4 regions of the Bacillus sp. D386 genome follow, and region 1 is predicted to be linked to each of the others. Evidence: riboswitches for the same ligand, from Rfam matches in the RefSeq annotation. Region 1 holds a riboswitch; each other region holds the start of a gene.

Region 1 (3,336 bases):
CTTCACCCAGCAGAAAGATATCTAAGTCGTTGGCATGGTACAAAAAGACACAAATCGAAAATAAAACAGGAACAGTTAATATTTGTACATGACTCCAATCACGCCCGTTTAAGTTCCCCATCATCCATTGGACAATCTGCTGCATCACTCCTGCATTCGAAAAAGAGATTAGCAGAGAGGTACAGGCTGATAAAAAAGAACTAATCGCAATACCCGTCAGCAGCAATGTCAGTACTGAGGTCCTTCCTTGATTGGTCGCAATCATATAAATTGCAAACAAAGTCAATGCAGCCAGGATAAAGCCCATTAATGGGACGAAAAGAGAATGGATCGCGGCCAAACCAAAATAGATGGCCAGTACACCTCCGAATGCTCCACCTGATGAAACACCAATTATGCCGGGGTCAGCCATCGGGTTGCGAAACACACTTTGCATCACGACTCCCGATATTGCCAAGGCTGCCCCGACTAATCCAGCCACAACAACCCGCCCCAGGCGAATCTGCACAAGGATTGTTTCATACATTGGGTTATAGTCAAACTCTATAAATGGAAGCAGTGAGAGTAATACTTTCACAGTTTCCGTAAATGGAACGATGACCCCGCCATACATGGTTGCTAAAAGTAACGATACGAGCAAGGAACAAATCAGGATTCCAAAAATAAGAACCTGTTTAGACTGTTTACAAACCATATTATTCTCCATATAAAACTTGATAAATATCTTCTGCTCCCTCAATCACAAAATGGGAAGCCGTTGTTAAATTTGCGCTATCTATCACATGCACTTCATTATTCTTAAAGGCTTTAAGATTTTTAAGTGCCGGATCCTTTTTCCATTCCTCGACGAATGTTGCTTTTGAGCCATCATACTGCCAATCACTTGTAATAATCACATCTGGATTTAACTCAACTAATTTTTCCTTTGAAAGATTCGGATAATCAGGATACTCTTCACCGGTAATGCCCGCTTCTGTAATGGCATTTATCCCGCCTGCTAAGGTGATGATTTCTCCTATTGTAGTATTCTCAGTAACTGAAGAATTTTGCTGTGTCCAGTAAACCACTCGTTTTTTATCTGTTTGTGCTTTTGCTTTCGTTTGTAAATCTGACATCCTCTTTTTGACATCAGCTATGATTTCTTCTGCTTTATCTTCCTCGCCAACAATGGTACCAACCTCCATTAGACCATCCAATACACCTGATATAGAGGAATCATCTTTAAGTTGGTAGGTGGTGATGTCTGCTGCATCAATTTGTTTAAGAACCTCAGGATCTACATAGGAAGGAATCAGCACTAAATCAGGCTGAAGTGACAGCACCAATTCAGATGTGACTGATTCAATTTTTGTATCAATTCCATCTGTTAGATCTGCTACATTCGAAATCCCTGAGTCTGTAGACATTTTCGTAACCGCTGCAATCCGTTCCTCTTCTGCCAATGGCAATAAATATTCATCAATGGCCAACGTTGTTGAAACAATCCTTGAAGGTTTTTCTTTTATTGTTACCTTTTCTCCACGACCATCTGTCAGTGTTTTCGGATACTCGCTAGTTTCCTGGTTTGTTTCATTTTTCTGGTTGTTTACTGTCTCATCATTTCCGCATGCAAACAATGCAAAAACGGATAAGAACACCAAAAGTGATAAGCTTGCAATCTTTTTCATCTCACTATTCTCCCTTTTCCAAAATTTATTATATTTAGCGAATTCACGCTGAAATATTAAACATAAAAAAGCCTGTCTTCCCGGTTAAGGAAAACAGGCTTGATTCATGCACAGACAAAAAAACGCTGTCAAAATCAGCGCAAAGACACAATCATCTCTACGTTCGCCATCCCTTTTCCCACCGAAAAGTAAGCAATACACATTCATAAGCAGGTTTCCTGACTCTGAGCTTCACTTTACTCTCACACCTTCCCTCATTTAAAGGTGGTCACGTGATTTCATCAGCTCTTACAGTAGCGGGGGCTGTTCCAGATTTACACTGGATTCCCTTTTACCTCACAATAGTGAGCACTTATGATTGTTTTAAATTTTCGTATTATTAATATATCATGTTGAAAATGTAAACGGAAGATATTTTCGATATATAGGAATTCTCATAAATATAAACAAGTGAAATGACTGTTTTAATTGACCAACTGAATTACACGCATCTTCTAGTCGATCTATCACTTTTATCACCATCCAATATATGGATTCCCTTTCTGTCCAACCCATATATCGGATTGCTCTAACAACGCTCCTATTTTAAGAAGCCAATCTTCCCTTCCCTTTGGAGCCATCAATTGCACTCCAAGGGGTAAGCCAGAATCTGTCATATGAACAGGCAAGCTAATCGCAGGCTGTCCGATGATGTTCGCCAACTGTGTAAAAGGCGTATACGTTAAACTTGGTTTAAACATTTCATAGACCATTGCTAACTGATCAGAGGGTTTTAGTTCATTTACTTTCAATAACTGCAAGCTCTGTTCATCCGTATGCGTCAATTCGCCCACCTTTGGAGCTGAGAAAGCTGTTGCCGGCGTCAAATACAAATCATAATCCTCATTGAACCTGGCCATTTGTGCAGCTGCCGTATCCCATTCAGCTAAACTGCGTGTAAATTGAACAGCTGATACATTCTGCCCGGCAGTTCTGAGTACCCATGTGACTATCTCTATATCATTAACGGTAATCGGCCGTCCAATGGCTTCCTCAATGGACAGTATATCTGCTGCCATTTCTCCGCTATTCATAATATAGTAATTTTCCATAAGGCGGATTCCATCTACCCCATTATCACATTCTTCAACGGTGAACCCTGCCTGTTCCAGCCATTTGACTGTCTTATGTACCGCTTCTACAGCTTCTTCACTAACGGGTGTTCCCACCGGAGACTTTGTGGAAAAAGCAATTTTAAACCTTTCTTTCAATGGATTCGAAAGCTCCTTCAAATAGCTCCCATTATATAAAGGTACCTGAAAGGCAGTATCCGGCTGAATGATTTGCAAGGCATCCAGCATAGCTGCACTATCACGAACCGTTTTGGTTAAGGCAAAATCTACCGCAGCTCCATGCCATTGGCGGCCCACACCTGGACCAACGGGTGTCCTTCCCCTTGTTGGCTTCAAGCCTACTAATCCAGTGAATGATGCCGGTATACGAATAGAGCCGCCGCCATCACTGGCACCGCTAATTGGGACCATACCTGAAGTTATACTGGCTGATGCTCCGCCGCTTGATCCACCCGATGAATGCTGCAGGTTCCATGGATTACGTGTCGCTCCATATACAGCTGGCTCAGTAATATTTTTCAGACCAAACTCCGGAGAACTCGTCTGTCCAATAATGA
Region 2 (3,336 bases), on a different contig from region 1:
GATTAACCAGGGATTATTGGGTATTTATCTAGCCGATTCCAAGGTGAAAGACCAGTTGTCGGTTAAGCAATATACTAAAAAAATGTTAAGCCTGGGTGGCCGTTCAGCGTATTTCTTTTATTGGAATAGTAAGCTGTATCATGCGTTTAAGAGAATGAAAAAGAATAGGCGAGTCTAGCATTCAATACTAAGGGGATGGAGCAGAATGGTGAAATTAAGTATTCTAGACCAGTCACCGCGCTCTGTTGGAGAGCCTTCAGAGCAGGCACTTGCTAATACGGTCAAACTGGCAAAATTGGCTGAGGAGTGGGGATACTCAAGATTTTGGGTCAGCGAGCATCATGATAGTCAAGGCTTGGCAGGATCTTCGCCTGAGATATTGGCAACATGGATTGCTGCTCAAACAGATAAAATAAGAGTTGGAACAGGCGGTGTTATGCTGCCTCACTACAGTGCTTATAAAGTAGCTGAAAACTTCAGAGTATTATCTGGTTTAGCTCCAGGAAGAATAGATTTGGGAATCGGCAGGGCTCCTGGAGGGATGCCAAGAGCAACGCGAGCGTTGCAGGAGGGGAGAGTACAGGAACTGCATCGTTTTCCTGACCAGGTAGATGAGTTATCCTGGTATCTCTATGATCAAATACCGGAATTGCATCCTCTATATGGGTTATCGGCGACACCTACCATTACATCTCCGCCGGAATTGTGGATGCTTGGATCTAGTTCATCTAGCGCAGCTCTTGCAGCTCATAAGGGTATACCCTATAATTTTGCTTTGTTTATTAACAGTGAATATGCTGAAGAAAATATGAAGCATTACCATGAAGCATTTCGACCTACAGAGTTAGTACAGAATCCATCAGGTATGGTTACTGTATTTACAGTTTGTGCGGAATCGGACGAAGAGGCAGAATATCTGGCTGGTTCATTGGATTTATCGATGCTGTTTCTTTCACAGGGAATTATAAGAGAGGGAACACCTCACCCAAAAGAAATTCATGAAATGTCATTATCGCAGTTTGAGAAAGCTCGGATTGATTACAACAGAAGCAAGATGATTATCGGTTCTCCTAAAATGATTGGAGAAAAAATTAGAGAGCTGAGTGAACGCTTCTTTACAGATGAAATTATGCTTGTGACAATCACCCATTCATACGAGGCTAAAGAAAACTCCTTCAGATTAATTGCCAAAGAACTGTTGAAATAATAGTGGATTTGCCATTAGTCAATCAATCTATTAGAATAAGAATAAAATCTAATAAATCACTTTAAAGTGCCTCGGTACACGAGGGTAAAAGGGAAAACGGTTCAAATCCGTTGCAGCCCCCGCTACTGTACTTACTAAATCACAAGTCTGATTTAGTAAAAGCCAGGAAACCTGCTTTTAGAGTTTTAGTACTTATTTTTCGGAGGGAAAAGTAGGCTTATTGTATTCACAGGCGTGAAAAAGTGAATCCTTAGCTCAATACCATCCTGAGCTAAGGATTTTTTATGTGTTGTAGCTTATAATCTTGTTTTAAAGTGCATGAATAATCCGAGGTTCGCCGCCAGGAGTAAAGAGGAATTGAAGTATAAGTTATGAATAATAAAAATAGAACAACCGGTATTTATTTTGGGAGTATCCTGTTTTTGCTGCTCGCTGCGTTGCTCGGCCTGTTTATAGGCAGCGTGGACATGTCATTTAAAGATATTCTTGGGATTCTCTTGAAGAACGTGACCGGCCAGGAATCCTTCTATACCGGTCCAAAAAATATAGAAATGATTATTTGGAATATACGATTACCCCGGGTATTAATCGCTTTATTTGTGGGTGCCTCACTGGCACTTGCCGGTGCTGCCTTTCAGGGGCTTTTGCAAAATCCACTCGCTGATCCATATACTATTGGAATTTCTTCCGGTGCATCGGTTGGGGCAGTGATTGTTCTATTCTTTAATATCGAATTTGCTCTTTTTGGTCAGTTCACATTGCCGCTTGTTGCAATCGTGTTTAGTTTTATAACCTTGTTTATTGTATTTGGTATTACAAAGGCAGCTAGTGTTACCTATGCAAATGAGACCATTATTTTAGCCGGTATAATTATGAATTCATTCATTGGCGCTGTGGTCTCACTTATCATTGCGCTATCCTCAGGAGATCAAATGAGGGAAGTATTAAACTGGCTGATGGGCAGTGTGGCTATGAAAAATTGGGGACACGTCAGTATATTGATTCCCTTTTTTATTATAGGAGCTTCCATAATTTTATATCATTATCGTGAACTAAATGGGATGGCTCTTGGAGATCAATCCGCTCAATATAATGGTATCGATGTGAAACGAAAGAAAATAATCATTATTATCGGGGCTGGACTATTAACGGGTGCAGCAGTTGCCGTATCAGGAGCTATTGGCTTTGTTGGACTGGTTATTCCACATCTTGTTCGCCTTCTTGCTGGTGCTGATCATCGCCACTTACTGCCATTATCCATGATTATTGGAGGTGGATATCTCGTATTGGCTGACTTGATTGCACGTACGATTATCAACCCGCAGGAATTACCAATCGGTGTCATTACTGCCTTAATCGGTGCACCTGTATTTACAATCTTACTGATTAAAGAACGCATAAAAAGAAGGAATTTGACATGTTAACCGTAGAGAGCCTCAGTGCAGGCTATCATAAAAATAAGCAAGTGCTTCAGGACTTATCTATTAAGGTTGAGAGCGGAGAATTTTTTGCTCTTCTTGGTCCAAATGGAAGCGGTAAGACGACATTGATTAAAAGTATATTGGGAAAAATGGAATATAAAGAAGGGACTTCAATCATTAATGGGAAAAGGACCTCATCCTATAAAACCGGAGAATTGGCTAAAATTGCAGCCGTGTTAAGTCAGGAACATATGGTGGGTATAGATTTTACGGTGGAAGAAATCGTACTATTAGGCAGGTATCCTTATCAGGAGAAGGGATTTTTTAATCATTACCGTAGTGAGGATTACGCAATTGTTGATGAGTGTCTTGCTCAGACAAACACGCTGAAATTTAAGTATACATACTTTTCGTCATTAAGCGGAGGGGAAAAGCAACGTGTCCTTTTAGCAAAGGCTTTGGCCCAGCAGCCAAAGCTCCTGTTTCTCGATGAACCTACAAATCATCTGGATGTAAAGCATACAATCGAATTGTTAAATTTATTAAAGAGGCTCCAGCTTCAAAATGGGCTGACGATTGTCGCCATCCTCCATGATTTAAACATGGCAGCTTTATATGCAGATAGATGTGCTTTGCTTAAGGATGGAAGGAAGGTGGCGGAGGGTGGAATAGATTTACTTTATGATGAAACATTGCTTTCATCTGTAT
Region 3 (3,336 bases), on a different contig from region 1:
AATCAAGGAGCACGGAGGTAAGCCCCCAAAGCCAGAATACGTAATCAATATGGAACATGGCAATTACCTTGTAGTCGAATAATAAAAAACAAAACGCCCCTACCTGAAAGGGCGTTTGTTTTATAATGTAAACCTTATTTCAGGTTAGAAAAGAAGCGTTACAGAATAATGGACAGCATTTGCGATTTGAACTGATAGGAGTATTTATCATTTTTAAAATTCAAAAGTTGGTGTGGACTCATCCATTATTTTAAAGGTGTATCCCTTATGTTTCAGACGGCGAATGATTTCCGGAAGCCCATCCACGATTGTTGTATTGCCGTTAAAATCATGCAGGAGGATATAGAGATTTTCTTTTTCACCTACCCCTTGCATAATTAATTTAAGTAATTTTTTTTCTGGAATTGGAGGATTTAATCCATCGTTAGCATCGCAGTTCCAATCATAATATTTATATCCTCTTTTTATTACCTCAGTCTTTAATTGATCCATTAAATCAGTCCCGGCATATTGTTTTGCGACATAGTTATTGGAGCCGCCGGGGAATCGTAGGATTTTCGGGCTTACGCCTACTTCCCTTTCCAAAAATTCTTCCAGTTGAGTAATGTCTTTAAAAAAAGTATCCTTGGATCGATAGATTTTGGAATAATTATGAGAATAGGAATGCAGTCCAAGAGCGTGTCCATTTTTTACGATATCTTTATATAAATACATATGTCCCGGGCTGGCTGTTCCCGTTACAAAAAAGGTTGCCTTAACATCCTGAACTTTGAGGATATCGAGGATTTCCTGTGTGATGTTTGAGGGACCATCATCAAAACTGAGGTAGGCTGTCTTTGCAAATGTTTCAGATGGAATAAGAAGCTGGATAATGAGCAATGTGAGAACAGATAGAGTACGCATAATAAACTCCTATGGATTAAGTGATTTTAATATAGTTTTTGATTCTTGTTAAAAAATATTCCTAAACGGAGTTGAATAATTGGGTAAAATGTTTAATAAAGAGATTGAACATGTATAATAGACATAAGCATTTTAGAAAGGTTGATAAAGATGATCGAGATACAAAGTTATACAGTTGAGAAACTGGAAGACCCGTTTGGTATCCTTTCTGGAGAAAGGTTCGAATATGTACTGGAGATTTCCGTTCCCGAGGAAGATGAACTATATACCGATAAGGGTCTTCTGTTGCGTGTTATATATGTAATGGATGAAAATCAGGACCAAATTTCAAAATATGAGTTTATAGAAAGTGAAACACAAAGTATTTTGGATTTTGAGCTTGAGGAAGATGAATTATCGATGGTTTTACAATTTTGCAGGGAACATACTGATGTTGAATATGAAGAAGAATGAAGATAGCTGATTATATAAAAAATATAAATATTGAATAGTGTAAGAGTGCCTTATTTATTAGGATAATAGGGAAACCGGTGCAAATCCGGTGCAGCCCCCGCTACTGTATACGCGGATGAAATGATTTGTAAACCACCGGCTCTTTGTTTAGAGCATGGGAAGGTAAATCAGAGTAAATTGATGCGTCAGCCAGGAGACCTGCTCTTTCTTTTGTATGTACTATTTTTCGGAGGGAAAAGTAGGCGTCCAATCCTGTTATTTTAATGTGGATTTTCGCCTTAGCTTTTTTCGAGCTAAGGCTTTTTTATTATGTTGGAAAGGGGAATAACTATGCTAAAAAAGCAAAACTATTTATTTTTATTTATGCTAATGCTTACGCTATCTATGTTAATGTTTGGGTGTTCGTCAACTGAAGATGACTCAAACCAGAAGAAAGAGGTTTCTGAATCAACGTCCACAGCCTTTCCTGTTGAGGTAAGGGATGGATCCGGAGAAAGCATCAAGATTGAGGAAAAGCCGGACACGATCGTATCCTTGCTGCCAAGCAATACTGAAACGGCCTATGCACTAGGTCTTGGAGAGAAAATCATTGGTGTATCAGATTATTGTAATTTTCCTACAGAAGCTGCTGACAAACCTAAGGTCGGCGGGTTAGAAATCAATATTGAAAAAGTGTTGGAATTAAATCCGGATCTTTTATTGCTTTCTGCCAGTCATTTTAATAATGCTAAGGATACCATTAAACAATTCCAGACAGCTGGTATTGATGTTATTATCGTACCTGACGCCAATTCGTTTGATGGTGCATATGGAACAATTGAATTGATTGCTAAAGCAACCGGAACATCAGACAAAGCTGATGAAATTATTTCGGATATGAAAAAAGAAGTAGCAGAAATTAAAGAGAAAGCAAGTGCTATAAAAGATAAGAAGAAGGTTTGGATTGAAGTATCTTCCTCACCGGATTTATATACAGCGGCTAACGGAACCTATATAGACGAAATGCTTGATATCATTCAGGCAGAGAATATTGCCGCTGATCAAGAGGGTTGGGTAACAATGAATGAAGAACAAGTCATTGATCGCAATCCTGATGTTATTCTTACTACATATGGCTATTATATTGAAAATCCAGAAGAAAAGGTATATGGAAGAAAAGCTTGGTCCGAGGTACCTGCCGTTCAAAATAAGCAGGTTTATGATGTAGATAATGACACAGTGTCAAGACCGGGACCACGTTTAACAGAAGGCTTGCAATTGATAGCTGAAAAAATCTATCCTGAAATATTTAAATAAACATTTTCATTTAAGAGCCGCCCATTTTACTTTGGGAGGCTCTTTTTTTGTTGAAGAAAATAAATTAAATTTTCTAACAATTTTGTTGAAATTTCCCTTTTGTGTAGGTATGATGATACCAATACGTATTCGTACTCACACATGGGATTGGAATGATAAGAATGTTATATGTAAATGACCTGCCGACCGAAGCAAGAGATAAAATGCTATATGCAGCCCTGCAATTATTCACTACAAGAGGTTACAAGAATACATCAGTTCTGGACATAGTTGAGTATGCACATGTCTCGAAAACAACGTTCTACCAACAATTCGGCAATAAAGAGACTTTGATTGTTGCACTTTGTGAAAGTTTGATTGGAGAAGTTGCAGAAGAGATTAAGCTTGCAGCTTTACGGGAACCACGCATTGGTTATAAAGCATATGCCGGAATTCTTCGCTATTTGGAAATTTGCTTTTCCAATAAGGCTGTTGCCAATTTTATTTTACTCGAATCAGTCGGAGTTTCTTTCGAAGTAGAACTGGTCAGACGAGAAGCACTTAAAAGTTTCGCAGATCTTATCTTTTTTTTTGCTTACCAGGAGTTTCCGGAGAATGTGAATGGACAGGAAGTTAGGATCATCTCTCAGGCAATGGTTGGAGCAATCAATGAGGTCGTCATTCAAAAATTCCGGGAACCAAATC
Region 4 (3,336 bases), on a different contig from region 1:
AAATTGCCTTTGCCGGCGCACTTGCCAAGCGTTGTATTATTTGTGGGGATTTTAAGCAATTACCTCCTATTGCGGTTTCGAGGGGAGAGCTTGTAGACCGCTGGCTGAAGGAGGACATCTTCCATCGTGCCGGTGTTGCTGATATTGCACGTGGGGGAAAACTTCATACTCATTTGTTTTTATTAAAGGAACAGAGGAGAATGCATCCGGATATCTCCGCTTTTACGAACCAATATGTTTATAATTCACTGGTTGGCGATCATCCAAGTGTTCATATAAATAAAAAAGATATCGTTTCAAAGACACCTTTTGTAGATCGTGCTTCCGTACTGTTAAATACGAGCTTCACAGGGGAACACTGCTTTACGGGCACTTCCTCTGGTTCTAGAATGAATTTGATGAATCTATTGTTATCCTTTCAGGTTATTCATGAAGCCTACAGCAATGGGAGTAAATCAATCGGTTATGCAACCCCTTATCGTGCGCAGGCACAATTGATGGAAACATTAATTAAAGATCTATATGAGGAAGAGAACGGCCTGCATGATATATTGGCTGCCACTGTCCATCGTTTCCAGGGAAGTGAACGGGAAGTAATGGTATTTGATAGTGTAGATAGTTATCCGCAAAATCGGGCAGGGATGCTTTTAACGGGCAGGGAAAGTGAACGGCTGTTAAATGTTGCAATTACCAGAACAAAAGGGAAACTGATTCATGTCAGCGATGTGGAGTTTATAGAATCAAAAGTTTCGCATACAAAAACTCTTCATCAGCTCGTTCAATATCAAATGAAACGGAATCAAATGGTCAATATGGATCAAATAGGCAAATGGATTGCCAACCATCATCCAAAATTACAATGGATTTATGCAAGAAATTTGGAAGGGTTCTATCAGGATTTAAAAAAAGCCCAATCTTCCATTATCCTTTCCTTGCCAAATTCCAGTGTGTTATCATCGGATTTTGTTCAAAGAGTGAAGACGAGGAACTCAAGAACAAGACTGATGATGTATTCTCCAGATTCCCATTCCTATTTGGATCCGGATATCCATCTTCAGAATGGGCCAAGCTTCACATTTGTCATCCTTGACCAAAAAGTATTGTGGTTGGGGGTTCCTCTTGAAGCCAATAAACGTGTTCATCCGCCATACATTGGAATTCGATTGGAATCCGAAGCATTTATCAATCAATTTCTCCAGCAATTGCCTAAATAAATTGTCGGAATTTTAGTTGCTATTTTCACATATAAGATTTATAATTCTATATGTTGTTATCATTTTATATCTAAAATACTATATATTGATTTTAACGTGTTTAAGGTGTCGTATTACGACTTAATAGGGAATCCGGTTAAAATCCGGAACTGTACCCGCAACTGTAAATGCTGATGAAATAAGTAAACCACTGTAGAGAAATCTATGGGAAGGACTTAGAGTAAAGCGAAGCATGAGTCAGGAGACCTGCCTTTTTCACTGGTTTGCCTTTATCGGGAGCAATGAGGGTGGAACGGATGAAATAGCAATATTGAACAGTTCAATCTTGTTATTATTTCTTTTCCCATTGCTTATTTTTAGGCAATGGGATTTTTTGCGTGGAGGGAACAGACGTTTTTAATCGATTTATCGGCAAACAATAAGGGGGAAATTAGTATGGCAGTATCTTACGAATCAAACTATGCAAGTCTGGAAGTCATAAATTTAAAAAGCATAGAAACATACATAAAGGAATGTGTTAGTTCCTATACATCTATTTATTCAGCAGAGGAATACTTAGAAAAAATCAAGACAGCACTTGAGTATAAGTCTGACTATAGCAAGAAAGAGTTGGTGAATTTACTGGTACTAAGCGCCGTAGAGCGTATCTCTGCTGATGAGCCTGATTGGACATTTGTGGCGGCAACTATTTATTTAGACCAGTTATATGATAAAGCTTCAAAAAGCCGGGGATATGATTTAACACACAAATATGGGAGCTTTCATCAGCTTGTTGAACTATTGACTGATATGGGGATTTATAATCCAGCATTGTTAAATGAATATACGGAAGACGAAATCAATGAACTCGAAGCAGTCATCGATTCATCAAAAGATCAGTTGTTTACGTATATTGGCATTCGGACGCTGGCAGATCGCTATTTAGCCAAATCTCATCATGGAAGCTTATATGAACTTCCTCAGGAACGGTTTATGATTATTGCCATGACATTAATGATGAATGAGCCTAAAGAACAGCGAATCAAATTAATAAGAGAAGCATATTGGGCCTTATCCAATCTATATATGACGGTGGCAACTCCTACGCTTGCTAATGCTGGGAAAAGCTATGGCCAATTATCCAGTTGTTTTATCGATACTGTTGATGATAGTTTGCAAGGTATCTATGATTCAAACACCGATATTGCCAATCTATCTAAAAATGGCGGAGGAATAGGTGTTTATTTAGGGAAAATTAGAGCGCGAGGCAGTGATATTAAAGGATTTAAGGGTGTTTCCTCAGGAGTTATACCATGGATGAAGCAATTAAATAATACCGCCGTCAGTGTGGACCAACTGGGCCAAAGACAGGGTGCCATTGCAGTTTATCTGGATGTTTGGCATAAGGATATATTTGCCTTCCTCGAAGCGCGTTTAAATAATGGGGATGAACGTTTTCGAACGCATGATTTATTTACTGGTGTTTGCATTCCGGATTTATTTATGGAAATGGTCAAGGAGCGGGGTACCTGGTATTTATTTGATCCGCATGAAGTAAGAAAAGTAATGGGATATTCTCTTGAAGATTATTTTGATGAAGAAGCAGGGGATGGCCAATTCAGACAAAAATATACTGAATGTATCAATCATCCGCAGCTTTCCAAAAAAGAAATACCTGCCATTGAAGTGTTTAAGGCGATCATGATTTCTCAGCTTGAAACAGGAACACCTTATATGTTTTATCGGGATACGGTCAACCGCTCTAATGCTAATCGCCATAAAGGAATGATATATTGCAGTAATTTATGTACGGAAATTATGCAAAATCAAAGTGCTACCAAAGTTATTGAACAAAGAACCGAGGATGGGAAAATTATTATTGAAAAAACACCGGGTGACTTTGTTGTATGTAATCTTTCGTCTATCTCCCTTGCCAAAGCTGTAAAGGAAGATGTCCTTGAACGCTTAATTAAGATACAGGTGAGAATGCTTGATAATGTCATTGATTTAAATAATATCCCGGTCATTCAGGCAAATATAACGAATAAAAATTATCGTGCTATAGGACTTGGGACATTTGGCTGGCATCATTTATTAGCGCTTGAGGGCATTGCCTGGGAATCAGAGAAAGCCGTTGAATACT

What was found. A riboswitch is a leader RNA that binds a small molecule or an ion and turns the genes downstream of it on or off. The one in region 1 is predicted to bind cobalamin.
Region 2: it holds a riboswitch for cobalamin, as region 1 does, so the genes downstream of both, FHY45_RS18945 (FecCD family ABC transporter permease) here and FHY45_RS00480 (ABC transporter substrate-binding protein) in region 1, are expected to answer to the same signal.
Region 3: it holds a riboswitch for cobalamin, as region 1 does, so the genes downstream of both, FHY45_RS14895 (ABC transporter substrate-binding protein) here and FHY45_RS00480 (ABC transporter substrate-binding protein) in region 1, are expected to answer to the same signal.
Region 4: it holds a riboswitch for cobalamin, as region 1 does, so the genes downstream of both, FHY45_RS11000 (ribonucleoside-diphosphate reductase subunit alpha) here and FHY45_RS00480 (ABC transporter substrate-binding protein) in region 1, are expected to answer to the same signal.

What each region holds. Positions count from the first base shown of each region.
Region 1 is NZ_VEMV01000001.1:100,085-103,420, forward strand. Features, by position in the region: gene FHY45_RS00475 (FecCD family ABC transporter permease) at 1-694, opposite strand, end outside; gene FHY45_RS00480 (ABC transporter substrate-binding protein) at 696-1,667, opposite strand; cobalamin riboswitch at 1,859-2,038, opposite strand; gene FHY45_RS00485 (amidase) at 2,183-3,336, opposite strand, start outside.
Region 2 is NZ_VEMV01000007.1:37,202-40,537, forward strand. Features, by position in the region: gene FHY45_RS18935 (tetraprenyl-beta-curcumene synthase family protein) at 1-178, shown strand, start outside; gene FHY45_RS18940 (LLM class flavin-dependent oxidoreductase) at 206-1,207, shown strand; cobalamin riboswitch at 1,255-1,400, shown strand; gene FHY45_RS18945 (FecCD family ABC transporter permease) at 1,579-2,631, shown strand; gene FHY45_RS18950 (ABC transporter ATP-binding protein) at 2,625-3,336, shown strand, end outside.
Region 3 is NZ_VEMV01000004.1:599,975-603,310, forward strand. Features, by position in the region: gene FHY45_RS14880 (antibiotic biosynthesis monooxygenase family protein) at 1-82, shown strand, start outside; gene FHY45_RS14885 (polysaccharide deacetylase family protein) at 214-903, opposite strand; gene FHY45_RS14890 (DUF6509 family protein) at 1,054-1,356, shown strand; cobalamin riboswitch at 1,383-1,576, shown strand; gene FHY45_RS14895 (ABC transporter substrate-binding protein) at 1,687-2,652, shown strand; gene FHY45_RS14900 (TetR/AcrR family transcriptional regulator) at 2,805-3,336, shown strand, end outside.
Region 4 is NZ_VEMV01000003.1:452,171-455,506, forward strand. Features, by position in the region: gene FHY45_RS10995 (DEAD/DEAH box helicase) at 1-1,214, shown strand, start outside; cobalamin riboswitch at 1,301-1,482, shown strand; gene FHY45_RS11000 (ribonucleoside-diphosphate reductase subunit alpha) at 1,650-3,336, shown strand, end outside.